DNA from 4 places in the Mesorhizobium sp. LjRoot246 genome. Region 2 is predicted to be linked to each of the others. Evidence: riboswitches for the same ligand, from Rfam matches in the RefSeq annotation. Region 2 holds a riboswitch; each other region holds the start of a gene.
What was found. A riboswitch is a leader RNA that binds a small molecule or an ion and turns the genes downstream of it on or off. The one in region 2 is predicted to bind cobalamin.
Positions count from the first base shown of each region.

Region 1: linked by a shared signal. The riboswitch ahead of ACSQ3L_RS16795 (CbtB domain-containing protein) and the one ahead of bluB (5,6-dimethylbenzimidazole synthase) in region 2 are both predicted to bind cobalamin.
Region 3: linked by a shared signal. The riboswitch ahead of ACSQ3L_RS01865 (aromatic ring-hydroxylating oxygenase subunit alpha) and the one ahead of bluB (5,6-dimethylbenzimidazole synthase) in region 2 are both predicted to bind cobalamin.
Region 4: linked by a shared signal. The riboswitch ahead of ACSQ3L_RS16610 (DUF1636 family protein) and the one ahead of bluB (5,6-dimethylbenzimidazole synthase) in region 2 are both predicted to bind cobalamin.

Region 1 is NZ_CAXUSN020000001.1:3,469,809-3,476,919, forward strand. It holds gene ACSQ3L_RS16775 (aromatic ring-hydroxylating oxygenase subunit alpha) at 1-479, opposite strand, end outside; gene ACSQ3L_RS16780 (HesA/MoeB/ThiF family protein) at 646-1,701, opposite strand; gene ACSQ3L_RS16785 (aKG-HExxH-type peptide beta-hydroxylase) at 1,790-2,875, opposite strand; gene ACSQ3L_RS16790 (helix-turn-helix transcriptional regulator) at 3,249-4,433, shown strand; cobalamin riboswitch at 4,592-4,787, shown strand; gene ACSQ3L_RS16795 (CbtB domain-containing protein) at 4,824-5,003, shown strand; gene ACSQ3L_RS16800 (CbtA family protein) at 5,019-5,834, shown strand; gene cobU (bifunctional adenosylcobinamide kinase/adenosylcobinamide-phosphate guanylyltransferase) at 5,827-6,342, shown strand; gene cobO (cob(I)yrinic acid a,c-diamide adenosyltransferase) at 6,344-6,958, shown strand.
Region 2 is NZ_CAXUSN020000001.1:5,166,309-5,173,419, reverse strand. It holds gene aroC (chorismate synthase) at 1-581, shown strand, start outside; gene ribB (3,4-dihydroxy-2-butanone-4-phosphate synthase) at 659-1,759, shown strand; gene ACSQ3L_RS25410 (MFS transporter) at 1,908-3,131, opposite strand; gene ACSQ3L_RS25405 (TetR/AcrR family transcriptional regulator) at 3,252-3,860, shown strand; gene ACSQ3L_RS25400 (hypothetical protein) at 3,957-4,940, shown strand; partial or broken gene bluB (5,6-dimethylbenzimidazole synthase) at 5,045-5,674, opposite strand; cobalamin riboswitch at 5,723-5,902, opposite strand; gene ACSQ3L_RS25390 (histone deacetylase family protein) at 6,024-6,950, shown strand; gene ACSQ3L_RS25385 (exodeoxyribonuclease VII small subunit) at 6,954-7,111, shown strand, end outside.
Region 3 is NZ_CAXUSN020000001.1:401,623-408,733, reverse strand. It holds gene ACSQ3L_RS01870 (2Fe-2S iron-sulfur cluster-binding protein) at 1-907, opposite strand, end outside; gene ACSQ3L_RS01865 (aromatic ring-hydroxylating oxygenase subunit alpha) at 940-2,187, opposite strand; cobalamin riboswitch at 2,302-2,503, opposite strand; gene ACSQ3L_RS01860 (DUF680 domain-containing protein) at 3,016-3,216, shown strand; gene ACSQ3L_RS01855 (DUF680 domain-containing protein) at 3,286-3,492, shown strand; gene ACSQ3L_RS01850 (DUF680 domain-containing protein) at 3,565-3,801, shown strand; gene ACSQ3L_RS01845 (ABC transporter ATP-binding protein) at 3,875-4,987, opposite strand; gene bglA (beta-galactosidase BglA) at 5,028-6,692, opposite strand; gene ACSQ3L_RS01835 (carbohydrate ABC transporter permease) at 6,697-7,111, opposite strand, start outside.
Region 4 is NZ_CAXUSN020000001.1:3,430,694-3,437,804, reverse strand. It holds gene ACSQ3L_RS16630 (NADH-quinone oxidoreductase subunit C) at 1-18, opposite strand, end outside; gene ACSQ3L_RS16625 (NuoB/complex I 20 kDa subunit family protein) at 23-604, opposite strand; gene ACSQ3L_RS16620 (NADH-quinone oxidoreductase subunit A) at 595-960, opposite strand; gene ACSQ3L_RS16615 (winged helix-turn-helix domain-containing protein) at 1,280-2,479, shown strand; cobalamin riboswitch at 2,509-2,713, shown strand; gene ACSQ3L_RS16610 (DUF1636 family protein) at 2,753-3,181, shown strand; gene cobW (cobalamin biosynthesis protein CobW) at 3,184-4,221, shown strand; gene ACSQ3L_RS16600 (cobaltochelatase subunit CobN) at 4,240-7,111, shown strand, end outside.

The DNA of each region.
Region 1 (7,111 bases), 1.7 Mb from region 2:
GCATCCTCGGCGAGGTTGACGAAAACGAAGCCGCGCCACACCGAGAGTGCTACGCGGTAAAGCGGATGGTCGGCCTTGTCGAAATTTTCAGGCAGCGATTTCGATGGCACACGCACGAGATCGCCACGCAACGAGTAGGACCAGGCGTGGTAGGGGCAGGTGATCAGCCGCGCCTTCAGCCGGCCCTCGCTTTCCCGGCAAAGCTGCGAGCCGCGATGGCGGCAGGTGTTGTGAAAGGCGCGCAGCTCGCCGGTCTCGTCGCGCAGCACGACGATGTCCTGCGTGCCGATGCGGAATCGGCGGAAAGCCAGGGGTTGGGCAAGGTCGCTCTCGCGGCAAATGAGCAGCCAGCTTCGATACCAGATGGCGTCGAGATCCCTTTGATAGGCTTCCGTGCCCCAATAGGCCGATGACGGCAGCGTCGGTTCGGCCCGGGTCAGGCCGTTGTAGGGATCGCGCTCGCTGGCAGTCGGCTGCATGGCTGGCTTCCTCCAGTGATGCCAGCCGACACCCCGGCCAATCGTTTGTCAATCAGGCGGCGGCGTTGCCGGTTTCGGGCGCGGCGCCTAATCATGCGGCAGAAACGGGATTTGGAAAGCGGCCGCACGGCAGACGTCGCTTGCGCCTCCTGCGGTACGCTAGCATTTACGCAGCTCTCTCCTTGGCGGCTCCGCAAATTGAGCACCGAGGGTCACGATCGATCGGTTCGATCCACGTAGAGGGTTCTCCATTTATGAAAATTCGCTTGAGTCCGCCGATTGTATGCGCTTTTGAACTTCCAGTCAGGAATGTCACCGTTTCCTGAGCTAGGTGCACTCCATAGTGTCCAAGGGAAGTCGCCAGGACTGCTCGGGGGATTCCACCGGATACCAACCCTCTTTCAAAATTCAGAATCTCCTCATGATTCTCTAACTGCGCCTCCACTTTTGGCAACATGCATGCAGGGCACGCTGTTCGATAGGGAAGATGCAACGGACCGACGCCCAAATAACTGGAGTGAAGCGACGGGATGTTGGAAGTCCTGGCTGCTGTCGCTATCCATTTAGTCAGGTCCCAAATTGGGGCATCAGCTGTTTGCAGGATTAGGTCAAAGGGACCGTATTCATGGATTATCCGAAGAAGATCATCCGCTGAGGCTATGCCTTCCTGAATTCCTATGAAACGGGTGTAGGGCGATAGACGCGTCACGGCGTCTGCGGCTGCATCAACCTTACTGCGGCCTACGTCCTGACGGGAATAGAATACCTGGCGTGCGACGTTTCCGGTTTCCAATACGTCGGGGTCGACGCCGAGAACATGTCCCACCCCGCATCCTACCAGATACATCAATGCAGACGAACCAAGACCTCCAAGTCCGACCTGTAGTATGCGTGCAGCGCGAAGTTTCCGGAAGTAATCGATGCGGTCGCTTTCACGGCTTTCGTAGCGTCCAAAATATGCGATCACGCTGCTAAAGTGTCGGAGTTCATCCTCGGGGAAACCGGATGTGTCGACCTCTCGCTGGAGGACCCCTGCTTTCTCCAGCAGACTGATCAGCTCACTCGCCGCTTCGGCAGCTGCTTCGCGAGAGACACCATGAGGCGACATTCGTTGCAACTCCAGAAGGCTCGTCCCACGAAGGAGTGCCGGCAATGCAGACTTCAAATCGAGATCATCGCTTGATAGGGCGATCGTTTCCGCCCCTTCGGTATAAAGGAGCATCCTGCCCTCCTGGTCAGGAAAGAGGATCATGTCTGGACGAAGCTGAAGCTGTCGGCCCGGAAGGCCAGCTGACCTATCGTTTGAGGGTTCAGACATGACATGCCTCCATCACCACCTGAGCACGGTACTGTGTGAATGAGCGCAACAGCGGTCCGCCAGCGGGGGCGGCTCGCGCGTACTGTTCAACGACGTCGACCCCACCTGTGAATCTCGTCAATACATCGCCAAACTGAACCTCGAATCGTGGTTCTTTTTTCTTCAGTCGCCGATAAAATTCAACTAGCCTGCTCAATACAAAAACTTGGTGGACTATTCCAAATACCGGCCGCAAATCCACGCGCAGCGGACTGAAGTGGCGTTCGCTTGCGTCGTTCTCGATTATTGGTGAAGCCAAGGCCAGGGTGTTGAGGACGTTGTGAGACGTCTCGTGTATAATTTCTTCTGCCAGCTTGCTGACAACCTGCGTCTCCTTCATTCCTATAAATATAGTTCCGAGGCAATCTCCGTCACTCGCCCCGATGATCTGGCTTGTGTCGAGAAATACGATCCTCCTGGTCGCGATCGCCATTTCGTCTGCCATTTCAGGCCAGACTGACTTCACCAGCGCATAGCTCTTCGACAATTGCTCCATCAAACGAGCGGAAGGAGCATCGACGATCCTGACAGGTTCCGCCTTTTCGTTGACTGCCGCGACCGTATTTTCGGCACTCTGCGCAAGTCGCTTGGCAGCACTTCGCGAGTCGTCAGGCTCCTGTAGTAGATCGACTGGGAATCCGATCTGCGCATGATTTTTCCGGGAACGCTCTATGCTTTTTTCGATCCGCTCAAGTATTGATGGAAGCGTCTCAAGAATCTTTAGAAAATGGTCCCAGTCGTCATCTCTCACTGCGTTGGCGAAGTCTGAGTACCAAACAAAAAAAGAGGGATGAAAAAGAGCCGACGGACTACCGAGGAGCGCTCCAGAGACCTTTGCGCCGTGCGCAAAGGTCTCTTTGACTTGCTCGATTGCCTCTGGAGCTGCGGCCCGCACGATATCTACAATGGCCTGCTCGACCAGTGTGAACAGTGCGTACTGCTCCTCAATGGCGCGAGCAGCATCCGGCACCCAGGTGCGTCCGCCGCTCACGGGTTCAAACGTGGCGTGCGATTTAGTGCTTCGGCTGCTGGCTTGCATGGCTCTATCTGAATCATAATGTGTACAGGCGGGAGAAAACGTGAAGAGAACGTGCTCAGTCTCACGCGTTGTTGCTCAACCAAAACAGGATGTAGTTGTTCTCGATCGTCGTCGTCCGGCATTTTTCCCTCCAAAAGTAGATGATAGGGCCATCCGCTGATCATGCAAAACGGGAGCTGTAGCGCATGATGGCGTTAACGATACAGCCCAGCGACCGGTGGCGCATCGGACGTTCGTCCTATATCGTCAGTCTCCGGTTCAAGACATTGGCAAGGGCAGCAACCAAGCGTCCACTAATTACATAAGCGGATGCGCTTGTGCGACAGTGTAACTCACAGGCGCACACACGAATTCAAGAGCCGAGGCGGCGGTTATGGGTAGTCCTTGGGGTGCGATCCAGAAGCAGTCCGGCGGACAGGCTCAAGGCTACAACCTGTCGCCGCATACCCTCTCGGATTTGATCGGGTCTATCTATGATTGCGCGCTAGATCCCTCGCAGTGGGAACGAACGCTGGCGCAGATCATGCCGGCGATGTGCGGCGAGTCGATCATCCTTTCTCTCAACGATCTGCGCCGTGATCGCCTCCTGATCGACAAGAGCTTGGGCTGGGGACAGTTCGGGGTTGAGGAGAGGCAGAAACATATTCCCGAAATCCATGCGCGGCTGAACGAATGGTTCGCCAAGGGGCTTTCTCTCGATGCGCCCTTTATCGCTTCGCGCGAACTCTCCCCCAGTTATCTAGAGGACTCTGCGTACGTTCAGCACTGCCTGAAACCGCTCGGCATCGTTGATGTCATGCATCTTTTTCTGATGTACACGCCATCACATTTCTCTGAGATCGTGGTCTCGCGACATCAGCGGCACGGCATTGTTACCGAGCGAGAGATCGAAATCGGAATACTTCTCCTTCCGCATCTCCGCCGTGCGGTCACTATTAGCAATGTGCTCGACGCTTGTGCTATTGAGCGCGCACGTATCGAAGCAGCATTCGATGCGCTCCGCTGCGGAGTCGTATTGACCGACAGCGATGGCAGAATTCTTCATGCGAACCGGTCCGCAGAGCGCATGCTGCAAGTTGGCGCTGCCGTGCAAGGCACGGGCGGGATACTGACTGCCAAGGCACCCTCAGCAGCGCGAGAACTGGGCAAGGCGATTCGCCTTGCGGCCCGGAACGAGACGATGCTCGGCAAGACTGGTCTTGCCATCCGCCTTGCCGGACCGGAGGGTGCACCGGTCTTCGCCCATGTCCTGCCAATGAACGGCAGCGACTTGCGCGCACAGCTTCGGCCCGAGGCGGTGGCCGCCATATTCATAGGGCCGTCCATAACGGCAACCTTCGACTTGACGCCCGCCGAAACAAAAGAGTACCTGCGAGGCCGGTTTGGGCTGACAAGGGCAGAGGCTGAAGTCGCTTGGGAAATTTTAAAGGGCGACGGACGCAACGCGGCCGCTGCCCGACTTGGCATTGCAGCCACAACAGTCAGGGCGCATCTCACCAGCATCTTCGAGAAGACTGGTGTGCGCAGACAGGCTGAACTCGTCCGGCTGCTGACGTAGAGTAGAGCCACAATACTGGTCACAATGCGTCCTGTGATGCGTCAGCCGACACCCGGCCAGGAAAATTGTCAATTGCGACAGCGGCGGCCTCGGCTGGTACGACGCATTCGCGATGGTTGCCGGCGGAATTTGGTTTGCCGGAGGCGAGGATTCTGCCTATAGTCGCCGATGTCGTCGGTTCCATTTTGGAGCCAAGAGGGAATGCGGTTCGGGCGAGTTTCGCCCAATGCCGTGGCTGCCCCCGCAACTGTGTGCGGTAGTCCTCTCCATATGCCACTGAAGATTTTTCTTCGGGAAGGTGGGGAAGGGCGCTGATCCGCGAGCCAGGAGACCTGCCGGCGACAGGAAACTGACTTCGATGCCCTCGGGTGGAGGGCGAAAGGACAAGATATGACTGCCGCTTCCGTCTCCCTCGGCGCCTCCGTCTCCTCGCAGTCGCGCTTCATGCAGCTCGCGCTCGCCGCGCTGCTCGGCATTTTCGTGATGGGCTTTGTCGGCTTCTCGCATATCGATGCGGTCCACAATGCGGCTCACGACTACCGCCATTCGATGGCGTTTCCCTGCCACTGACGAGGGTCTGACATCATGAACCTGTTTCGCAACGTCGTGTTCATCGCGGCGATCGCAGGGCTCGTGGCCGGCGTCGTTCTCGCCTGCATGCAGGCCTATGCCACCGTGCCGCTGATTCTGAAGGCGGAAGTCTACGAACAGGCCGGCGGCGGCCACAGCCATGACCATGCCGCCGCGCCAGCGGCGCCTGCCGATGCCACCAGCGGCAACGCGATGAGCTCGGCCGCGCCGGCAACAAACTCCATGAGCGCTGCCACGCAAGCACCGGCTGAAGCGACGGCTCCAGCGAAGGACGAGGGTTGGGCGCCGGCAGACGGTTTCGAGCGTTTCGCCTTCAGCGTGCTTGCCAATATCGTCACCGGCATCGGCTTCGCGCTGATCCTGGTCGCGGTCTCCGAATTCGCCGGCGGCATCGGCAATTGGCGCCAGGGCGTGTTCTGGGGCCTGGCCGGTTTTGCCGTGTTCACGCTGGCGCCTGGCCTCGGCCTGCCGCCGGAACTGCCGGCCATGCCGGCGGCCGATCTCACGCAGCGCCAGATCTGGTGGTGGGCAACGGCTACGGCGACCGCGGCCGGGCTCGGCCTGATCGCCTTCCGCAAGTCGCTGCCGCTGGCGATCCTTGCCGTGGCCTTGATCGTCGCACCGCATATTGTCGGCGCGCCGCAGCCCGGCAGTTACGAGACGGCGATTCCGGAAGGCTTGCATCACCAGTTCGTGGTGGCGGTGACGGTGACCAATCTGGTGTTCTGGCTGGTGCTCGGCGCGGTCGTGGGCGTGGTTCGTGGCCGCTTCACCGGCACCGCGGCCAGCCTGCGCGACAGCTTTGCCTGATCGCAGCAAGCTGACCTTCGTCATCGGCGGTGCGCGCTCCGGCAAGAGCGCGCACGCCGAAATTTTGGCGACGGCCTTGCCGCCGCCCTGGGCCTATATCGCCACGGCGCAAGCCTACGACGACGAGATGCGTGAGCGCATAGCGCTGCACCAGTCGCGGCGCGGCGAGGGCTGGCTGACGATCGACGCTCCGCTCGATCTGACTGGCGCGCTCGAGGCTTTGCCGGACGATCAGCCGGTGCTTGTCGATTGCCTGACATTGTGGCTGACCAACCATATGCTGGCCGAACACGATTTCGATCTGGAATGCCGGCGATTGGCGGACGTGCTGTCGCGGCCGCGCGGGTCCTGGTTCGTGGTGTCCAATGAAGTCGGCCAGGGTATCGTGCCGGACAACGCATTGGCGCGCCGCTTTCGCGATGCCGCCGGCCGGCTCAACCAGCAGGTCGCTGCCGTCGCCGATACGGTGCTGCTGATGGTGGCGGGACTGCCGCTCAAGGTGAAATGACATGACCGACATCGACAATAAGGACCAAGAGCGCCACCGCGCCAAGATGGCCAAGCGCAAGGCGGTGCAGGATGCCGAGGTGGCGAGCAAGACGGTCGAGAAGGGGCTGCTGATCGTCAACACCGGCCCGGGCAAGGGCAAGACCACTGCTGCCTTCGGCCTGGCGCTGCGGATGCTCGGCTATGGCAAGCGCGTCGGCGTCGTCCAGTTCATCAAGGGTAAGTGGCACACCGGTGAGAAGGACGCCTTCGCTGCCTTCGGCGAGCGCGTCGTCTGGCACGCCATGGGCGAGGGGTTCACCTGGGAAACACAGGATCTGAAGCGCGACATCGCGGCCGCCGAAGCCGCATGGGCCAAAGTGCTAGAACTGATGGCCGATCCGTCGATCAGCCTGCTGGTGCTCGACGAACTGAACATCGCGCTGCGCTACGATTATCTCGATCTCGACAAAGTGGTTGCGGCGCTCAAAGCACGGCGCGAGGGCCTGCATGTCGTCGTCACCGGCCGCAACGCCAAGCCGGCGCTGGTCGAGGCCGCCGACCTCGTCACCGAAATGGGCGTCACCAAGCACCATTTTTCCGCGGGCGTGAAGGCCCAGCAGGGGATAGAGTTCTGATATCTGTTGTCCCCTTCTGTGGGTAGGCCGTTCAAGTCTGGTCGCCAACGCTCCCAGCGGGGCTCCCTTCCTTTCCCTCCGGAGGGGGGAAAGGTGGCGCTGCGAAGCAGCGACGGATTGGGGGACGGCGATTATCGAACGCGCGGCCGCAGA
Region 2 (7,111 bases):
GCGATGCCGAAAATCCGTTTTTCACCCCAGATCCGGCTTCCGTTCCCGTGTTCACCAGCTATCTCGACGGGATCCGCAAGGCGGGATCGTCGGTCGGTGCGGTGATCGAAATCGTCGCCGATGGCGTTCCCGCAGGCCTCGGCGCACCGATCTATGCCAAGCTCGACCAGGACATCGCGTCCGGCCTGATGTCGATCAACGCCGTCAAGGGCGTCGAGATCGGCAATGGCTTCGAAGCAGCCCGTATCACCGGCGAGCAGAATGCCGACGAGATGCGCATCGGCAATGATGGCAAGCCGGTGTTCCTGTCCAACAATGCCGGCGGCATCCTTGGCGGCATCTCGACCGGCCAGGCGATCGTCGCCCGTTTTGCCGTCAAACCGACGTCATCGATCCTGACGCCACGAAAATCGATCGACAAGGACGGCAAGGACGTCGAGATCATGACCAAGGGCCGCCACGATCCATGCGTCGGCATTCGCGCCGTGCCGATCGGCGAAGCAATGGTTGCCTGCGCCATCGCCGATCATTATCTGCGTCATCGAGGACAGACAGGGAAGGGAATAGGCAGTAGGGAATAAGCAGTAGGCCGCACGATACAGCCTTTTTCCTTTCCCTACTGCCTACTGCCTACTCCCTGCGAGCGAAGCGAGCGTTCATGCCTTACGACCAGAAGAAAATCGTCGAAGCCCTGCGTGCTTTCGAACGTGGCGAGATCGTCGTCGTCATGGACGATGACGGGCGCGAGAACGAGGGCGACCTGATCGTCGCCGCCGTCCACTGCACGCCCGAAAAGATGGCGTTCATCGTCCGCCACACCTCCGGCATCGTCTGCACGCCGATGCCGCGCGAGGAAGCCAAGCGGCTCAACCTTGCGCCGATGGTTGCCGACAATGATTCGGCCCACACCACTGCCTTCACTGTCAGCGTCGATTTCAAGCACGGCACCACGACAGGCATTTCGGCTGAGGACCGCACGCTGACCGTTCGCAATCTTGCCAACGGCAATGTCGGCGGATCGGATTTCGTCCGCCCCGGTCACATCTTCCCGCTGATCGCGCGCGAGGGTGGCGTGCTGATGCGCTCCGGCCATACCGAAGCAGCGGTTGATCTCTGCAAGCTCGCCGGCCTGCCGCCGGTCGGCGTCATTTCCGAACTGGTCAACGATGACGGCACCGTCAAGCGCGGCCCGCAGGTGCAGACTTTCGCCGAAGAGCATGGGCTGAAGCAGGTTTCGGTCGCCGACCTCATCGCCTACCGGCAACGCAAGGAAACGCTGGTCGAACGCGTCGCCTGCTCCGACATCGACACGCTCGGCGGCAAGGCGCAGGTCTTCACCTACACGCTGCCGTGGGACTCCATGCATCACGTTGCCATCGTCTTCGGCGACATTCGTGACGGCGAGGAAGTGCCGGTGCGGCTGCATTCCGAGGATGTGGTGACGGATGTTTTCGGCACCAGCCATCGGCTTGACGGCATCATGAAGGCGATGGGCGAGCGCAGGCGTGGCGTCATCGTCTATTTGCGCGAAGGCTCCGTCGGCGTCGCCCACCAGGAGCGCAAGCGACCGGCGAGCGGCGACCGCGAGGATCACGAAGAAGCACGCCGCCGCGAAAACGAGTGGCGCGAGATCGGGCTCGGCGCGCAGATACTCAAGGATCTCGGCATCTCATCGATCAACCTGATCGCTTCGCGCGAACGCCACTATGTCGGCCTCGAAGGTTTTGGCATCCACATCGCCAAGACCGAGATCCTCTAGGATATGTCGATATTCAGGTGAGGCCGGCCTGCAAATGACGGCTTTCTGCGCTTCCGGTGCTCACGGACCGGAAAGTCCGCTGCGCTCCGGTTCTCGAAATCCATCATTTTCGACTCGGCCTGACCTGAATCTCAACCTATCCTGGCTGTCACTCGGCCGGAACGACGGCCGCTTCGCATCCTTCCAGTTCGCACTCATGCGTGGCAAGGCTGCGTTGGCCGAGCAGCACCGTGGCCAAAGCGATCGTGCCTGAAGCCACCGACACCCAGAACCCGTTCTGGGCGCCGAACGCGTCCACCACCGCACCCGCGGCGAAGGAGCCCAGCGCCATGCCGATGCCGATCCCGGTGGTTACCCAGGTGATGCCCTCGGTCAGCATCGCTTCCGGCACGTGCCGCTCGATCAGGCCGAAGGCGGTGATGAAGGTCGGCGAGATCGCGACGCCGCTGACGAACACGGTCAGCGCCAGCAGTGGCACGCTGTCGGCGGTGAGCGGCAGCAGCGTGCCGAGCGCGACGAGGGCGACTGCGATGGCCAGTTGGCGTTGCAGCGGCGCCTTCAGGCTGAGCGCGCCGACAATAATGCCCAGCACAAAAGACCCCAGCGCATAGACGCCGATGACCAGGCTCGCCGCCTCCGGCTGTTCAAGCTCCTTGGTGATCGCCACGGTGCTCACTTCGGTCGTCGCGAAGGTCGCGCCGATAAAGATCAGGGCGAAGGTGATGATCTGAACCGGCCGCAGGCGGATCGCCGACCCGCTTGAGCCCTGTTCCACCGGCCGCACTTGCGGCTCTGTCGAACGTTGCAGGATGAAGGCTAATGATCCGAATGCGAGAAACAGCGTGCTCACCAGAACACCGGCTTCCGGGAAGAGGGCGGCACTGAGGCCCACCGACAGCGATGCCCCCGCGATATAGACCAGTTCGTCCGCGGCCGACTCAAAGGCGAATGCGGTGTTCATCTGCGGCCGCCCGCGGAAGATCTCGGTCCACCGCGCCCGCACCATTGCCGGCATGCTGGGCATCGCCGCGGCGAGAAATGCCGACATGAACAGTGTCCACACCGGCCAGTCCTGGTTGGCCGCCGCAATCAGAACGGCGAAGGCCAGCACCGCGATGATGGTGGTTGGCACCACGATCCGCGTCTGGCCCAGGCGGTCCACCAGTCTCGATATCTGCGGCGCGACAAATGCGTTGGCCAGCGCGTATGTCGCGGAGACAGCTCCGGCCAGCCAGTATTCGCCGCGTGTCTGCGACAGCATCGCCACGATGCCGATCGGCGCCATGGCGATCGGCAGGCGCGCCACGAAGCCGGCTGCGGCAAAGCCCTTGGCTCCGGGGGCGCGAAAGATTTCCGAGTAGGGATTTTGCATGGGTGGTTCCTCGACAAAGGACGATTCGACAATTACATACGAAGCGTATGATTGTTAAATAGAGCATACGCTGCGTATGTCAATTGGCATACGTAACGTATGTGAGTAGGTCCAGAAGCCATGCACAAGCCCCGCAAGGAGATGATCGCCGAGACGCGCGCCAAGCTGATCGCGGCAGCCCGCCATGCTTTCGGCACAACAGGCTATGCGGAAGCCTCGATGGATGATTTCACCGCGTCGGTCGGGCTGACGCGTGGCGCGCTCTATCATCATTTCGGCGACAAGAAGGGGCTGCTGCAGGCGGTCATAGCCCAGATCGACGGCGAGATGGCGGCGCGCATCAATGAGGTCGCGTCGAGAGCGCCGACCCGCTGGCAGCATTTCGTCGACGAATGCTCGACCTATATCGAGATGGCGCTGGAGCCGGAAATCCAGCGCATCATGTTCCGGGATGGCCCGGCCGTGCTGGGGGATCCAGCGCAATGGCCGAATGCCAGTGCGTGCATCGTTTCGATGACCGACCATCTGACCGCGCTGCAGGAGGAGGGGGTCGTTGTCTCCAGCCTCGACCCCGAGACTGCCTCGCGACTGATCAACGGAGCGAGCAGCCAGGCGGCGCAACGGATCGCCAATTCGAACGACCCCGAAGCGACGTCGAAGAAGGCGGTAGCGGCATTCAAGCAACTGCTCGAGGGTCTGCTTAGAAGGCCGGGTCCGCAACCAAACTGAAGGCCCAGCGGTGGCCCGGCGCCATGGTCGGCAATTGACAATCGCCGGGTTGAGTTCATCCTCTGCCACCATCTCTGAGGCGGAGATTCGGGGCGCATGTGGGATTTCGATATCGGCAGGTCGGTGTCCATCATGATGCGGACCTGGCCGTTCATTGTCTTTCGCATGATCGTCTATTTCGGCATCACGCTGGCCTACATCATGGCGACCGGCACCGGCGCCTCCGTCGGCTATGGCGTCGGCCATATCTCCACCGATCCCGACGGGCCGCTGTCATTTGCGCTGTGGGGCGGCGTGGTCGGCTTCGGCATCGTTTCGATCGCCGTCTACTGGATCCGCGAATACATCCTCTATGTCGTCAAGGCCGGCCACATCGCCGTTATGGTCCATCTGATCGACGGCCGCGACATTCCGGGCGGCCAGGACCAGATCGCCTATGCCAAGGATATCGTCACCCAGCGCTTCGCCGAGGCCAACATCCTTTTCGCCGTCGACCAGCTGGTCAAGGGCGCCATCCGCGCCATCACCGGCCTGCTCGGCGGCATCGCAGCCTTCCTGCCGATACCGGGCCTGAACGGCCTGGTCTCCTTCATCAACACGGTGATCCGCCTGTCGCTGACCTATGTCGACGAGATTATCCTCGGCTACAACATCCGCATCAATTCAGCCTCGCCGTTCGAGACGGCGCGCCAAGGCGTCGTGCTCTATGCCCAGAACGGCAAGGTCATGGTCAAGAACGCCGTCTGGCTGGCGGTCATCATGTGGGGCGTGTCCTTCGTCATCTTCTTGGCTATGCTGGCGCCCGCCGGCGCCATTCTCTTCCTGATGCCTGGCCAACTCGCCGGCTGGGCCTTCGTGCTCGCCATCGTCTTCGCCTGGGCCTTCAAGGCGGCTTTCATCGAGCCCTTCGCCATCGCTTGCCTGATGCAGGTCTATTTCAAGACCATAGAGGGCCAGGTGCCTGATCCCGCCTGGGACACCCGGCTGGCCGAGGCGTCGTCGAAGTTCAGGGAGCTCAAGGACAAGGCACTCGCCTCCTTCGGCGGCTCGCGCTGGGGGACGGCCGACGCGACACCCTGATCCGGCGCGGTATCGACGGCGTTGAGACGCGCCACGGTTGACTTCAGCGGCGCCTCACCTTGCCCGCAAAAAGTCTCGCTCATGATCAGCTCCGGCAGCGGCAGCCGCCGTCCCCAGCCATGCGTTTCAAGATCCGGCTTTGGCGCGAACTCGGAAACCCGGCCGACGCAGAGATAAGCGACCGGCGTCACATGCTCGGGAATCGACAGCAGGCTTTTCAGCGCCTGCGCCTCGATGATGCTGACCCAGCCGACACCGACGCCCTCAGCGCGCGCCGCCAGCCAGAAATTCTGCACCGCGCAGACCGTGCTGTAGAGATCCATCTCCGGATTGTGCAAGCGTCCCAGCGGCGAGCCCTTCGAGCGCTGCCGGTCGCAAGTGATGCAGATGTTGAGCGCGCTTTCGCAGATGCCTTCCAGCTTGAGCTTGCGGTAGAGCGCCTGCCTGTCTTCCTCAATGGCCGGCAGCTCCTGCTCGCGCGCTGCCAGGAACAGGTCGCGCACCTTTTCGCGTCGTCCGGCATCGCGGATGACGATGAAGTTCCACGGCTGCATGAAGCCGACCGACGGCGCGTGATGGGCGGCAAGCAGCAGCCGCGCCAACACCTCATCGTCAAGTCCGATGGGCAGGAAATGGCTGCGCACATCGCGCCGCGTGAACATGGCGCGATAGACCGCATCGCGCGCACTCTGGTCGAATCCTTCGTCAATGGCAGCGGTCAAATGTTCCGGCATCGCTTGTCCCCTTGCGATTGCAATCGATGTCATCCGCCTGACCATGCGGATAACGATGCCTGCCAGGCCGGTCTTCTGGCTCGGGATCAACCCGCGTCCGGTGCCTTCCCGTCATCGACAGTGGCATTTACCGGCGCGGTCCCCCTTACAGCGTTGGGCACGCCACGGAGTTCAACCGTGTTCCCGATTCTCCCGCTTGCGGCGGGCACCAGGCAGTGCGAGGGACCTTACGCCGAAGCGCTGAGGACGCCAATGCCTGCACCGACACGAACGGACGCAGACGCGATTTTCCCCAGTCATTGGCCGCCCGTGCATGGCCTTTGTCGATCCGGGTCACTAGATTAGGACGATGACCACTCGTCTCTACACCCATCCTATCTTCCTCGAGCACCTTACGCCGCCCGGCCATCCCGAGCGGCCGGACCGCTTGCGCGCTATCGAGCGTGTGCTGGACGACGAAGCCTTTGCCGCGCTCGATCGTGTCCAGGCGCCGGAAGGCGACGAGGCCACCATTCTCTACGCGCATCCCGCCGATTTCGTCGCCCGCGTGCGCGCCGCCATTCCCGACGAGGGGATTGCGCGCATCGACGGCGACACGTCAGTCAGCCCGAAAAGCTGGCAAGCGGCGATCGCTGCGATCGGCGCCTCCAACGCCGCCATCGACGACGTCTTTGCAGGCCGCGCCGACAACGTCTTCGTCGCCGCCCGGCCGCCCGGCCACCATGCCGAAAAAACCACGGCCATGGGTTTCTGCCTGTTCAACACGGCAGCGATCGCGGCGCGTTATGCGCAGAAGAAGCATGGCATCGAGCGTGTTGCCGTCGTCGACTGGGATGTGCATCACGGCAACGGCACGCAGGATATTTTCTGGGACGATCCGTCGGTGCTCTATTGCTCGACACACCAGATGCCGCTTTATCCCGGCACCGGGGCAAAGAACGAAACCGGCGCCGGCAACATCGTCAACGCACCATTGGCGCCGCAGACTGGCAGCGAGGTCTTCCGCGACGCTTTCCTGTCGCGTGTGCTGCCGGCGCTCGACAATTTCGCGCCCGACCTGATCATTATTTCGGCGGGGTTCGATGCGCACCACCGCGACCCGCTGGCGGAGATCAACCTGACCGAGGATGATTTCGACTGGGCGACCGGCCAGCTGATGCAGCGTGCGGCGCGCCACAGCGGCAATAGGCTCGTCAGCCTGCTTGAGGGTGGCTACGATCTGCAGGGATTGGCATTTTCGGTCGCCGCCCATGTCGGGCGGCTGATGAAAGGATGAATAATGGGCGATGAGATCAACGAAGACGTCAAGGCGATGAGCTTCGAACAGGCACTCGACGCGCTGGAAAAGATCGTCGATGATCTGGAGCGTGGCGACGTGCCGCTCGATCAGTCGATCAGGATCTACGAGCGTGGCGAGGCGCTGAAGGTGCATTGCGA
Region 3 (7,111 bases), 4.8 Mb from region 2:
GCAGCACGGTCTGGCCGGCGACGCAGTCGGCGTCGACATCCGAAAACGAGAATCGGATCGGTGTCACGGCTTCGACAGCAGTGGCTGCGTCACCTTCGACCGGCGACGCGAACGGCGCCGGGATCTCCTCCACGACAGGCGCTGCAAAGCTTTCCTGATGGTATTTCGTCATGTCGAAGCCGGCGGCGTCTAGCATGCCGCGCACGGCGCGCATGAAGGGATCGGGGCCGCAGCAGAAGATTTCGCGCTCGCGGAAATCGGGCGCCAGCAATGGCAGCCGGATCGCGTCGATGCGGCCCATATGGCCGAACCAGCCCTCGCGGCTCGACCGTTCCTCGATCATGAAACCGAGCGACAGGCCGGGCATTCGGCTGCCGAGCAGTTCGAGCTCCTTGCGGAAAATGATCTCTTCCGGACGGCGCGCGCAGTTGACGAAGCCGACATCGGTCCATGGCGCGCAGTCGTTCAGCCAGCGCAGCATCGACATCATCGGCGTCACGCCGGACCCTGCCGAAATGAACAGATATTTGGCCGCCGGGTGACTGTGCAGCGAAAAGTCGCCGGTCGGCCCATAGGCCTTGACGTGCGAGCCGGGCGTCAGATGGTCGAACATCCAGCGCGTGCCGGTGCTGCCCGCCTGCGCCTTCACCGTCACCGCGATCGAGAACGGCCGTGATGGCGAGGACGACAGCGTATAGGTGCGCATCAGCGGCCCGTCCGATGTCGGCAGTTCCAGCGTCACGAACTGGCCCGGTCTGTAGCGGAACCAGGTCTGGTTGTCGGAGCGGAAGGTGAAGGTCTTCACGTCAGGTGCTTCGTCGCTGACGCCGATCACTTCCAGCACCTGCAGCCTGTCGTTCCAGGGCGTCATCTGGTCGAGATGGCGATAGAGGCCAAGATCCGTCATCGCATTCATCCTTCTGTCCCCTTTGTTTTACGCTAGGCGACGCTGCGCAGGGCCGGCCGGCCGCCCTCGGCAAGGCGCGGCCCGATGAACGACGCGTACCATTCGACGAATTGGATCACGCCGCCCTCATGCAGCTCCGAATAGGGGCCGGGCTCGTAGGCGGGCGACAGGATGCCGAAGGCGTTTTCCTCGACGATGCGGCGGTCCTGGTCGTTGGTCTCGGTCCAGACATGGGTGAGGTCTTCGACGGTATAGTCGACACCCTCGACCGCATCCTTGTGCACCAGCCATTTGGTCGTCACCGCCGTTTCCGTGGCGCTGATCGGCAGCACCCGGAACGTCACCGCATGATCGATGAGAATGTGGTTCCACGTCGTCGGGTAGTGATAGTGCATCAAGGTGCCGATCCGGTCGGCGGAGACAGCGTCGGAGAGGTTCTTCTTCACCGCCAGTTTGCCGGTCATGGTGTAGCTGACGGCATCGCGCAGCAGCGGCGCGCGGGTGGCGCGGTATTGTCCGGCCGGATCGATGCGGAACTTGCTCGGCAGGCCTGATGCCTCGCATTTGGCCCAATGCGCGACCATCTCGGGGTCGCTGTCGGCGCCGTTGACGCCGGTCACGGTCGGCGCTTCGGGGAAGGTCTTGCACAGCTCGGGATGATTGGCGGCGCAGTGGTAGCACTCGCGGTTGTTTTCCCAGACCAGCTTCCAATTGCCCTTCTCGATGATCGTGCTCTCGAAGGCGATCTTTGCGTCGCGCAGCCGGTGCGGCAAAAGATAAGGCTCGATCATCGCCCGCATCGGCGCGAAATCCGCCGGCTCCTTGGCGAGGCAGATGAAGATGTAGCCGCCGACGCTCTCGTAGGCGACCGGCTTCAGGCTGAACTCACTCTTGTCGAAACCGTCGGCCATCTGGCGGGCAAACAGCAGGCGGCCGTCGAGCTCGTAGGTCCACTGGTGATAGGGGCAGACGAGCTTTGCCGCTGTACCCTTGTCGGTGTTGCAGACGCGGCTGCCGCGATGGCGGCAGGAATTGTGGAAGGCGTTGATCTTGCCTTGCTGGTCGCGGACAAGCACGACCGGATAGTCGCCGATCTGCACGGTAATGTAGCTGCCCGGCTTCGGTAGCTCGCAATCATGGCCAATGAACAGCCAATCGCGATACCAGATCAGCTCCATGTCGAGCTTGAAGTAGTCCGGGTCGGTGTAGAAGGGCTGCTCTAGCGAAAAGCCTTGCCTGCGGCTGCTCAAGAGCCTCAGCATGTCGTTGCGGATATCCATGTCCTGTCCTCGTTTCTAAGGACTGAACTGGTGGTGATGGAGGAAGGATTGGACGCAAGCCGGCTATGCGCCGGACATGCACGATCCACCTCTTGACCGCCCACCGCGATCAGTCGAGTCTAGAAATCTCGGGCTGGTTTCCGGGCTCTGGAGTTGTCCTTGCGGACCATCGCGACACCTTCCCAGGCACTTGCCCAGTGGTCTCCCGTTGCGACTTGAACTCCACCACCGTTGCGGGGGCAGCGCCGGATTCTGACCGGCTTCCCAATTCTCCGCCTCGTCGTCACGAAGCGGCACCTGAGATGTCATGATCTAATCACGATCGCGGACGCGTCATCGGCATGAAAACGACATCGTATCCATGCGGCGCGACACGGTATGCGAAACGTTCCGACTGACTGTTGCGGCTGAAGTCCCCCATATCGCGAGCGGCCATTTGCCGGTTGCGAGCTTCTCGAATCCGGCTCCTGGCGGGGTCAAAAAAGGTTAACGGTTTCGAAAAGTGACTATTAGCTCGTTCTAAAATCGAACCGAACGGTTCGTTTCTGTTGACGGTGCGTGCAGGACAGTGTGAACGCTGGGCCTCCGAAACAGTTGGTGATCCGCGTCGTAATTTTATCTAATCAATTGATATAAAAGAGAAAAATATCCCTGTAAGATGCCCTTGGCGCAATTTCAAGGTGTGGATTCATAGACCACATGGAACAACTTCGTGATTGGAAAAGGCGAGGTTGCCCTCCCACATCGGGGTTGTCCGAACGACGCGATTTCGTTCCCAAGACACGCCGCTAGACGGACGGAAAAAAAGAAAATACTGGAGTGCCAAAAATGAAAAAGATCATTCTCACTGCCGCCGCCGTTCTGGCCATTTCCGGCAGCGCCTTCGCTGATGGTAGCGACCACTACGGTTCGAACGCCCCGGCAGCCACTGCTGTCGACAACTCGTACACCGCTTCAGTCAAGAAGTCGGAACCGGCTGCTCAGACGCCTGTCCAGGGCAGCGACCGCAACCTCTTCGGCAACCGCTAACAGCCGATTCCCAGTTGATGGCGGGTTCGCCCGTCGCCCTGGCAAAGTCCAGAAATTCAGGAGACTGACATGAAGAAGATTATTCTTGCTACCGCCGCCGTTCTGGCCATCTCGGGTAGCGCTTTCGCCGCCAGCGACAACTTTGGCTCCAATGGCGCCAACCAGCCTGCCGTCACCTCGGTCGACAGTTCGCAGACGGCTTCTACGCAGAAGTCGGCACCGTCTGCTCAGACGCCTGCCCACGGCAGCGACCGTAACCTCTTCGGCAACAACTAACAGCCGATTCCCGGCAGACGGCGGGTCTGCCCGCCGCCCTGGCGAAAACCTAGAAAAATTCAGGAGACTAAAATGAACAAGATCCTTATTACCGCCGCCGCCGTTCTGGCCATCACCGGCAGTGCCCTCGCCGCTAGCGACAACTTTGGCTCCAACGGCGCCAATCAGCCTGCAGTCACTTCGGTTGACAGTGCGCAGACGAGCTCGGTCCGTAACAGCGGTGGCGTCGTCGAGAAGCTGCTCAATTCGTCGGGCGACGTAGAGAAGTCAGCCCCTCAGGGCAGCGACCGCAACCTCTTCGGCCGCTAACAGCCGAAGCTGATCTTCAAAAAAAGAGCGGCGGGCCTAGCCCGCCGCTCTTTTTTACGTCCGTGGTCCTGCCTCAGGCCGCTTTCGCTTCCGCCTCGTGAAGGGCAAACGACCGCCCATCCGTGTCGAAGATATGCAGGTCTTCGCCATTGGCGCTCAGTCGCAATGTCGAGCCGCGCTTGACCTCGACATTGCCGGGCAGCTTGGTCACCAGCGGCAGGTCGGCGCGACCGATGTCGACATAGACAAGCTGCACCTCGCCGAGCTGCTCTACATAGTCGACCGTGCCTTCGAACAGGTAGTCAGTGCCGCTGGCGATGATCAGGTCTTCCGGCCGCACGCCGAAGCTCACCGCGGTACCCTTTGCCGAAGCCGGAGTCGTGATCGGCACGGTTGCCTTGCGGCCGCCGACATGGCTGACGACGGTCGGGTTGCCGGTCTTGTCTATTGTCGCGGGCAGGATGTTCATGGCTGGCGAGCCGATGAACTGGGCAACGAACAGGTTGCCGGGCTTCTTGTAGAGGTCCATCGGCGTGCCGACCTGTTCGATATGGCCGTCCTTGAGCACCACGATGCGATCGGCCAGCGTCATCGCCTCGACTTGGTCGTGGGTGACGTAGATCATGGTCGTGTTGGGCATCGATTCCTTGAGCTTGGCGATCTCGATGCGGGTGGCGACGCGAAGTGCGGCGTCCAGGTTCGAAAGCGGTTCGTCGAACAGGAACACTTTCGGATTGCGCACGATGGCGCGGCCGATGGCGACGCGCTGGCGCTGGCCACCCGACATCGCCTTGGGCAGGCGGTCGAGATATTTGGTCAGCTGCAGGATCTCAGCGGCCTGGCGTACGCGCCGGTCGATCTCGGCCTTGTTCTCCTTGCCGATCTTCATCGAGAACGCCATGTTGTCGTAGACGGTCATGTGCGGGTAGAGCGCATAGGACTGGAACACCATGGCGATGCCGCGCTTCGACGGCGGCACGTCGTTGACGACTTCGCCGGCTATCCTGAGCTCGCCGGAGGTGATTTCCTCGAGCCCGGCGATCGACCTCAGCAAGGTCGACTTGCCGCAGCCAGACGGGCCGACAAAGACGATGAACTCGCCCGACTTTATATCGAGGTCGATGCCGTGGAGAATGTTCAGATTGCCGTAGGACTTCTTCACTTGCCTTAGCGTGACATCGGCCATTCGTTTCCTCCCAGTAATTCGAATTCGAGTGATTTGAAATTCAGTCGATGCGCCCGAACCAGGCGCCGTAGCCGCCGAGCTTTATGGAACCGCTGCTGGCCTGCCCCGGAAATCCGTGCCCGGGCAAAGGTTGCAGCGATCGGCCGCCAAGGTCAACCTCGGTTGGCGTTGCTCCCAGATTGAAGACGCAGACGACCTGCTCGTTGCCTGCACGGCGCGTGAAGGCGACCGTGTCGCCCTCACTTTCGATGAAGGTGATATCGCCCTTGGCCAGCGCCGGATGGGCGCGCCGGAAGGTGAGAAAGCGCCGGTAGTGCTCAAGCAGCGAGTTCTCGTCGCCCTGCTGGACATTGACCGCTTGCGACAGATGCTTGGCCGGCACCGGCAGCCAGGGTTTTGCCCGGGAGAAGCCGCCATTTTCGGCGCTGCCGTCCCACACCATCGGCGTGCGGCAGCCGTCGCGACCCTTGAATTCGGGCCAGAAGCGGATCCCATAGGGGTCCTGCAGATCTTCGAACCGCAGCTCTGCTTCACCCAATCCAAGCTCTTCGCCCTGGTAGATGCAGACCGAACCGCGCAACGACATCAGCAGCGCGGAGATGACCTTGAGATAGGCGGTCGGGTCGGCCTCGCCGGCAGCCCAGCGCGATGCCGGGCGCATCACGTCATGGTTGGAAAAGGCCCAGCACGACCAGCCGTCGCTGGCGACCTTGCCGAAGGCTTCCAGCACCGAGCGGACCTTGGCTGCGCTGATCTTTTCCGGTGCCAGGAAATCGAAGGAATAGCACATGTGCACGCGCTTGCCGCCGGTGGTGTAGGCCGCCACCACGTCCAACCCGCGCTGCGAATCGCCGACCTCGCCGACCGCGGCGGTCGCTGGATACTCATCGAGCAGGGCGCGGAAGCGTTCGAGGAAACCGAGGTTCTCGGGGCGGCTCTTGTCGTAGAGATGGTCCTGGTAGTTGTAGGGGTTGACCGCCGGTGCGGTCTGATCGTTGCGCTCTTCCGGTGGCAGCGGTGGGTTGTTTTCCAGGCCCTGGCTGTGGAAGTAGAAATTGATCGTGTCGAGCCGGAACCCATCGACGCCGCGCTCCAGCCAGAAGCGGGTGACGTCGAGCAGTGCATCCTGGACTTGGCGGTTGTGGAAGTTGAGATCGGGCTGCTCGGCCAAGAAATTGTGCATGTAATATTGCTGGCGGCTGGTGTCCCACTGCCAGGCCGAGCCACCGAAGATCGACAGCCAGTTGTTGGGCGGCGTGCCGTCCGGCCTGGCGTCCGCCCAGACATACCAGTCGGCTTTCGGGTTGGTGCGGGTCGACCGGCTTTCCTTGAACCATGGGTGGTTGTCGGCGGTGTGCGACAGCACCTCGTCGATCATCACCTTCAAGCCCAGCCTGTGCGCCTCGGCGGTCAGTGCGTCGAAGTCGGCCAGCGTGCCGAACATCGGATCGACGTCGCAGTAATCGGTGACGTCATAGCCGAAATCCTTCATCGGCGACTTGAAGAACGGCGAAATCCAGATGGCGTCCGCACCGAGTGCCGCGATGTAGGGCAGCCGCCCGATGATGCCCTTGAGGTCGCCGATACCGTCGCCGTTCGAGTCCTGATAGCTGCGCGGATAGATCTGGTAGATCACTGCACCTCGCCACCAGTCGCGATCGATGGCGAGGTCAGGATTCGAACTGGCCTTCAAAGCGGATTGCATCGTCTCAGCCTCCTTTCACCGAGCCGGCAAGCAGCCCGCGGACAAAATAGCGCTGCAGCGAGAAGAAGACGATCAGCGGCACGATGATGGTCACGAAAGCCGATGTCGTCAGGATCTCCCAGTCGCCACCGCGTGAGCCCAGCAACGCATTGAGCTTGGCGGTCAGCACGATCTGGTCTGCCTCTGTACCGAGGAAAACCATCGCCACCAGCAGATCGTTCCATACCCACAGGAATTGGAAGATGGCAAACGAGGCCAGCACCGGGAACGACAACGGCAAGACGATCTTGACGAAGATCTCGAAATCGCTGGCGCCGTCGATGCGCGCCGATTCCATGATTTCGCGTGGCAGACCGGCGATGTAGCTGCGCAGCAGGTAGATGGCGAAGGGCAGGCCGAAGCCGGTATGCGCCAGCCAG
Region 4 (7,111 bases), 1.7 Mb from region 2:
GCTCAGGGATGCGGTCATGGATTTACCGTTCGATCGTGCCGGTGCGGCGGATCTTCTTCTGCAGCAGAAGAATGCCGTAGAGCAGCGCTTCGGCGCTCGGCGGGCAGCCGGGCACGTAGATGTCGACCGGCACGACGCGGTCGCAGCCGCGCACCACCGAATAGGAATAGTGGTAGTAGCCGCCGCCATTGGCGCACGAGCCCATCGAGATGACGTAGCGCGGCTCCGGCATCTGGTCGTAGACCTTGCGCAGCGCCGGCGCCATCTTGTTGGTCAGCGTGCCGGCGACGATCATGATGTCGGACTGGCGCGGTGAGGCGCGTGGCGCAACGCCGAACCGCTCAGAGTCGTAACGCGGCATCGAGGTGTGGATCATCTCGACCGCGCAGCAGGCGAGGCCGAAGGTCATGAACATCAGCGAGCCGCTGCGCGCCCAGGTGATCAGCGCCTCGGTCGAGGTGACGAGAAAGCCCTTGTCGGCCAGCTCGTTGTTGATCTCAAGGAAGAACGGATCGTCCTCACCCACCGGCCTGCCGGTGCTGGGATCGATGATACCTTTGGGCTTCGGCGCGACGAGGGTGCCTGAACTGTCGTTCAATCCCATTCCAGCGCTCCTTTTTTCCATTCATAGGCAAAGCCGATGGTCAGCACCGCCAAAAAAACCATCATCGACCAGAAACCGAGCATGCCGATCTTCGAGAACGACACCGCCCACGGAAACAGGAAGGCCACTTCCAGGTCGAAGATGATGAACAGGATCGACACCAGGTAGAAACGGATGTCGAATTTCATGCGGGCGTCGTCGAACGAGTTGAAACCGCACTCGTAGGCGGAAAGCTTTTCGGGATCTGGATTGCGGTAGGCCACCAGAAAGGGTGCGGCCAGCAGCGCCAGGCCGACAACCAGCGCCACGCCTATGAACAGGACGATGGGCAGGTATGAGCTTAGAAGTGCGTTCATGCTCGGCTTTCCGTTGGCGCCAATCCACTTTGATTACAGCACCGGACCCTACTGCGGAAGCGTGACAGTTTAACCGCTGAACCGTTTTAAGGGCCTATGCTGCAACGCGGCGAGGGTTAGCGCAGCACTTCCGGCGAAGCAAGTCAAACATTGTTCAAAACACTGACCTGGACGGCATATCCAGGGAAACTGGTCCGATCCGCTCCTGTTTGATTTCCTTCGCTTTTTACTCCACTTTTCTCTCCTGACATGGTTGCCGCCAAAACCCTGCTAGCATGGGCTGGAATCACCCATCAAATCCCCTCAGAGTGACGCCTGCATGAAGGAAAAGATCTCGCTCCCGATGGCCCGGCGCATCGCGCTTGCCGCCCAAGGGTTTCTCGATCCCCGCCCAGCCGGTACGCCGGACCGCCGGCATTTTGCCCGCGTGCTGGGTCGGACCGGCCTGCTGCAGATCGATTCCGTCAGCGCGGTGGTGCGCGCTCATTATATGCCGCTCTATTCGCGCCTTGGCCCCTACCCGCTCGCTCTGCTCGACAACGCGGCCGTGACGCGCAAGCGCACGGTGTTCGAATACTGGGCGCACGAGGCCTCCTTCCTGCCGGTCGAGGCCTACCCGCTGATGCGCTGGCGCATGCAACGGGCCGAGCGCGGCGACGAAATGTATCTGGGCCTCGCCAAATGGGGCCGCGAGCACGCCACCTATATCGAAGAGATCTACCGCCAGGTCGCCGAGCGCGGCCCGATCGCCGCTTCCGCGCTCGAAGGCCAGAAAGGCTCGGGCGGCTGGTGGGGCTGGAGCCATGCCAAGCATGCCTTCGAATGGCTGTTCTGGGCCGGCCGCATCACCACGGCGCACCGCCGCGGTTTCGAGCGCTTCTATGACCTTCCCGAGCGCGTGCTGCCGCAGGCGATCCTCGATCTGCCGGTGCCTGCCGCCGAGGACGCGCACCGCGAATTGCTGCGCATTTCCGCCCGCGCCCACGGCGTGGCGACTTCAGGCGATTTGCGCGACTATTTCCGCCTGTCGCCGGCCGACATGAAGGGCCGGCTGGAGGAGCTGGTTGAAACAGGCGAGCTGTTGCCGGTGCGTGTCGAAGGCTGGGACAAGCCGGCTTATCTTCACAGGGACGCCCGTTTGCCCCGAAAAATCGGGGCACGCGCGTTGCTGGCACCGTTCGATCCGGTCGTCTTCGAGCGCTCGCGCAGCGAGCGGCTGTTCGATTTCCACTACCGCATCGAGATTTATACCCCGGCCGACAAACGGCAATATGGCTACTATGTCCTGCCGTTCCTGCTCGGCGACCGGATCGTGGCGCGCGTTGACCTCAAGGCAGACCGCCCCGCCAGCGTCCTGCGTGTCCACGCCGCTTACGCCGAAGCCGGCGCGCCATCGGAGACCGCCGCGGAACTCTTCGAGGAATTGAAACAGATGCAGGGCTGGCTCGGCCTTGAACGCATCGAAGTGACCCCGGCCGGCGATCTGGGTCCGGCGCTGGCCGACATCGCCGTGTCGTAAGCTCGCGTTGACACCGCCGCCCGCAAAAGCCTAAATCCGTACCAGACGGTCTCTTCTCTTCAACGAGAGGAGCTAAGAGGGAATGCGGTGCGGGATATCTGTCCCAAATCCGCGGCTGTCCCCGCAACTGTAAGCGAAGAGCCAAGGCCGAAAGCCACTGGGAATTCCCGGGAAGGCGGCTACCCAAGGCGATGACTCGCGAGCCAGGAGACCTGCCGTCTGCGACTGTAGAATCCGATCGCCCGGCGGGTTTCCGGGCAAGGAGCCCGATCTTTGGACCACGACAGCAGTTTTTCGGCTGGCACAGCGGATATCTCATCCGGTCATAGTGATGCCTTGGCCGGCGTCACGGTGATCGTCTGCGCCTCCTGCCGCGATGAAACAGGCTCCGACGCCCATCCCCGCGCCGGCGAACTGCTGGCGGACGACACGCGCCGCGCCGCATGCGGCGACAATATTCGTATCCGCAGCGTCGAATGCCTCGGCAATTGCAAGCGGCGGCTCAGCGCCGCCATCCTGCGCGACGGCTGCTGGAGCTATGTCTTCGGCGACCTGACCGCGACCAGCGGCGCCGACCTCGTCACCGGCGCCAAACTCTTCGCCACCTCCACCGATGGTCTCATTCCCTGGCGTGGCCGTCCCGATAGCCTGAAGCGTGGCCTCGTTGCCCGCATCCCTCCCCTCGACCTGTTGAAGGACTGACCATGACCGCTTCCGTATCCCGCGTTCCCTGTACCGTCGTCACCGGTTTTCTCGGCGCCGGCAAGACGACGCTGGTCCGCCATCTCCTGGAAAATGCCGGTGGCAAGCGTATTGCGATCATCGTCAACGAGTTCGGCGACATCGGTATCGATGGCGAGATCCTCAAGGGCTGCGGCATCGACACCTGCCCCGAGGAAAACATCGTCGAACTGGCCAATGGCTGCATCTGCTGCACCGTCGCCGACGATTTCGTGCCGGCACTCGACAAGATCCTCGCGTTGACGCCGAGGGTCGACCATATCCTGATCGAGACCTCGGGCCTGGCGCTGCCCAAGCCGCTGGTACAGGCCTTTCAGTGGCCGACGGTCAAAAGCCGGGTCACGGTCGATGGCGTCATCGCAGTGGTTGACGGGCCGGCATTGGCCGAGGGTCGCGTCGCCAATGACATGGACGCCCTGCAGGCGCAGCGCGCCGAGGACCAGACGCTTGACCACGACGACCCGGTGGAAGAGGTGTTCGAGGACCAGATCGCCTGCGCCGACCTGATCATCCTGTCGAAGAGCGATTTGATGGACGCCGCCGGCTCGGCTCGCGCCAATGCCATCATTGGCGAACACTCCGCCCGCGCGGTGAAGATCGTGCCGACCTCGCATGGCAAGGTCGATCCCTCGATGCTGCTGGGGCTTGGTCTCGCCGTCGAGGACGACATCGAGAACCGCAAGTCGCATCATGACGGCGCATTCGACCATGAGCATGACGACTTCGACACGTTCATCGTCGACATTGCCTCGATCGCCAATCCGGACGAGCTGGCGAAGCGTGTCGCCACGGTCGCCGAGGAAGAGAACGTGCTGCGCGTAAAAGGCTTCGTGGAAGTCGGCGGCAAGCCGATGCGGCTTTTGCTGCAGGCCGTTGGGCCGCGCGTCAATCACTATTACGACCGCGCCTGGACCGCCACCGACGACCGCCGCTCGCGCCTCGTCGTCATCGGCCTCAAGGGGCTGAACCGCCCGGCGATCGAGCGTATACTCGCCGGCTGATTTCGGACACGGGTTGCGATGCACATCCTCACCACGACATCCGCCTCGCTCGACGACCTCGCCGAGCCAGTCGATCTGCGGCAGACGCCGGCGGATATCGTGGCGCTGTCCTTCACCGACAGCGATCTCGCCGGACTGGCGGCGGCATGGAAGGCCGATGCCGGCCGCCTGCCCTCGATGCGACTCGCCGCCCTACGGGACCTGCGCCATCCGATGTCCGTCGACCTCTGGGTCGACAGCGTCGCTCGTCACGCCAAGATCATCCTCGTGCGCATCCTCGGCGGCTACGACTGGTGGCGCTACGGCTGCGACCAGCTTGCCTCGACCGCCCGCGAGCGTGGCATAAAGCTGGCCCTGCTGCCCGGCGAATGCCGCGACGAGGATCTGCGCCTGATCGAAGCCTCGACGCTGCCGCGCGAGGAGTTGGATGGCCTGCTCGACTATTTCCGCGAAGGCGGCCCGGCGAATATGAGCGCGCTGGTGCGGAGATTGGCAAGGTTAGCGGGACAGGATGAGGCCGTTGTCGAGCCGGTGGCGGTGCCGAAAGCTGGTTACTATGTGCCTGGATGTGGAGTTGTGGAGAAGCCGGACTTATCGAATGCTGGCGTTCCGTCACACCCCCCTCTGTCCTGCCGGACATCTCCCCCGCAAGGGGGGAGATCGGCCTTCATCAAGGCCGGCTCGTCTTCTGCGTCTTCTGCGTCGTCAGAACTAAGCAGATCACTGACCTCGACGATTGGCGAAACCGTAGATGACCAAGCAATCTCCCCCCTTGCGGGGGGTGAGGAGTGGTCCGCGCAGCGGACGGAAAGCCAATTGCTTGGCTTTCCGAACGACGAACGCCCGGAGCGACAGCGAAGGGCCGGGTCCGGCAGGACAGAGGGGGGTGTGACGGAACTCGACGCTGACGACATCAACGCTCCTATCGTGCCGATCCTCTTCTACCGTTCGATGCTTCTAGCCGCCGATGTCGCCCCAATTGACGCCCTTTTTGAAGCACTCAGCCAGCGCGGCATCAACCCGGTCCCCATCTTCGTCTCCAGCCTCAAGGACCCCTCCTCCCTGGCGTTCGTGGAATCGGCACTGGCATCGCTGAAACCCGCCGCCATCATCACCGCAACCGCTTTCGCGTCCGGCGCCGAACCCGGCATTGAAACCCTGTTCGACCGCGCCGGCGTGCCCGTCTTCCAGGTCATCGTCGCCACCACCCGCCGCGACATCTGGGAAAACAACCAGCGCGGACTGGCGCCCGCCGACCTTGCCATGCATGTCGTGCTGCCCGAACTCGACGGCCGCATCCTCGCCGGCGCCATTTCCTTCAAGGGCGAGAGCGAGACCGATCCCGCACTTGGCCACCGCGCCTTCGCCAACCGGCCGGAGCCGGATCGTGTCGCGCAAGTGGCTGACCGCATCGCGGCCTTCATCCGCCTGCAGGAGACGCCCCGCGCCGGGCGCAAGCTCGCCATCCTTATCCCGGATTATCCGAGCGCGCCGGGTCGAACCGGCTACGCCGTCGGTCTTGATGTCCCGTCCAGCGTGTTGGCCATGCTGCATGACCTCAGGGAACAGGGCTATGTGGTTGAGGGGATTCCGCGGACGCCGCGGGCGTTGCTGGATTTGCTGGAGCGGAGTGGCGACGGGCTGGGGCTGGACGATTATCTCGCTCTTTCGACGGAATTGCCGACAGGTGCAATTGCTGCAGTCGAGGCGGCATGGGGTAAGGCAGAAGACGAAACAGGTTTGCGCGAGGCGCCCCCCTCTGTCCTGCCGGACATCTCCCCCTCAGAGGGGGAGATTGGGCTGCCATCTGCGCTTTCGCCAATCTCCAACGATGCGAGAGGGAGCGATGCGCTGAAGCTGCCAATCTCCCCCCTTGAGGGGGAGATGTCCGGCAGGACAGAGGGGGGCGCCTCGCACCGAAGCTTCCCCTTCCGCGCCGCCACCTTCGGCAACGTCACCGTAGCCCTCGCCCCCGACCGCGGCCGCTCGGCCGACCGCCGCGCCGATTACCACGACCCGACACTCCCACCGCGCCATGCGCTCATCGCCTTCGGCCTGTGGCTGCGCAAATCGCTCGGCGTCCATGCGCTGGTCCATGTCGGCGCCCACGGCACGCTGGAGTGGCTGCCGGGCAAAACCGTTGCGCTGTCGGAAAACTGCTTTCCCGAGATCGTCACAGGTCCGCTGCCCGTCATCTATCCCTTCATCGTCTCCAACCCCGGCGAAGCGGCGCAGGCCAAGCGGCGCATCGCCGCCGTCACGCTTGGCCATTTGCCGCCGCCGCTGACCGGTGCCGGGCTCGACGAAAACCAACACAAGCTCGAGCGGCTGGTCGACGAATATGCCCAGGCCGACGGGCTCGACCGTCGCCGCCGCGACCGGCTGGCCAAGCTGATCGTCGACACGGCGCAGAAGACCGGCCTCGCCACCGAAGCCGGCGTCGCCAGGACCGACGCGCCGGATGAAGCGCTGCGCCGCATCGATGCCTGGCTCTGCGACCTCAAGGATTTCGCCATCAAGGACGGGCTGCACATCTATGGCCGCGCCCCGGAGGAAGAGCCCGACGCCATGCGCCGCCGGAGCGCCGACGCAGAGAAGGCGGCGCTGCTCGCGGCGCTCGATGGACGTCACGTGAAGGCAGGTCCGGCCGGCGCGCCCGCGCGGGGTCGCTCGGACGTGCTGCCCACCGGCCGCAATCTGTTCACCTCGGACCCGCGCACCATGCCGACGCCGACTGCCTATGACCTAGGCAAGGCCGCGGCGGAGGAAGTCGTGCGCGGCTATATGCAATCGCATGGCGACTGGCCGCGCTCGCTGGTCATCGATCTCTGGGGTTCGGCCTCGCTGCGCACCGGCGGCGAAGAGATCGCGCAAGGGTTGGCGCTGATGG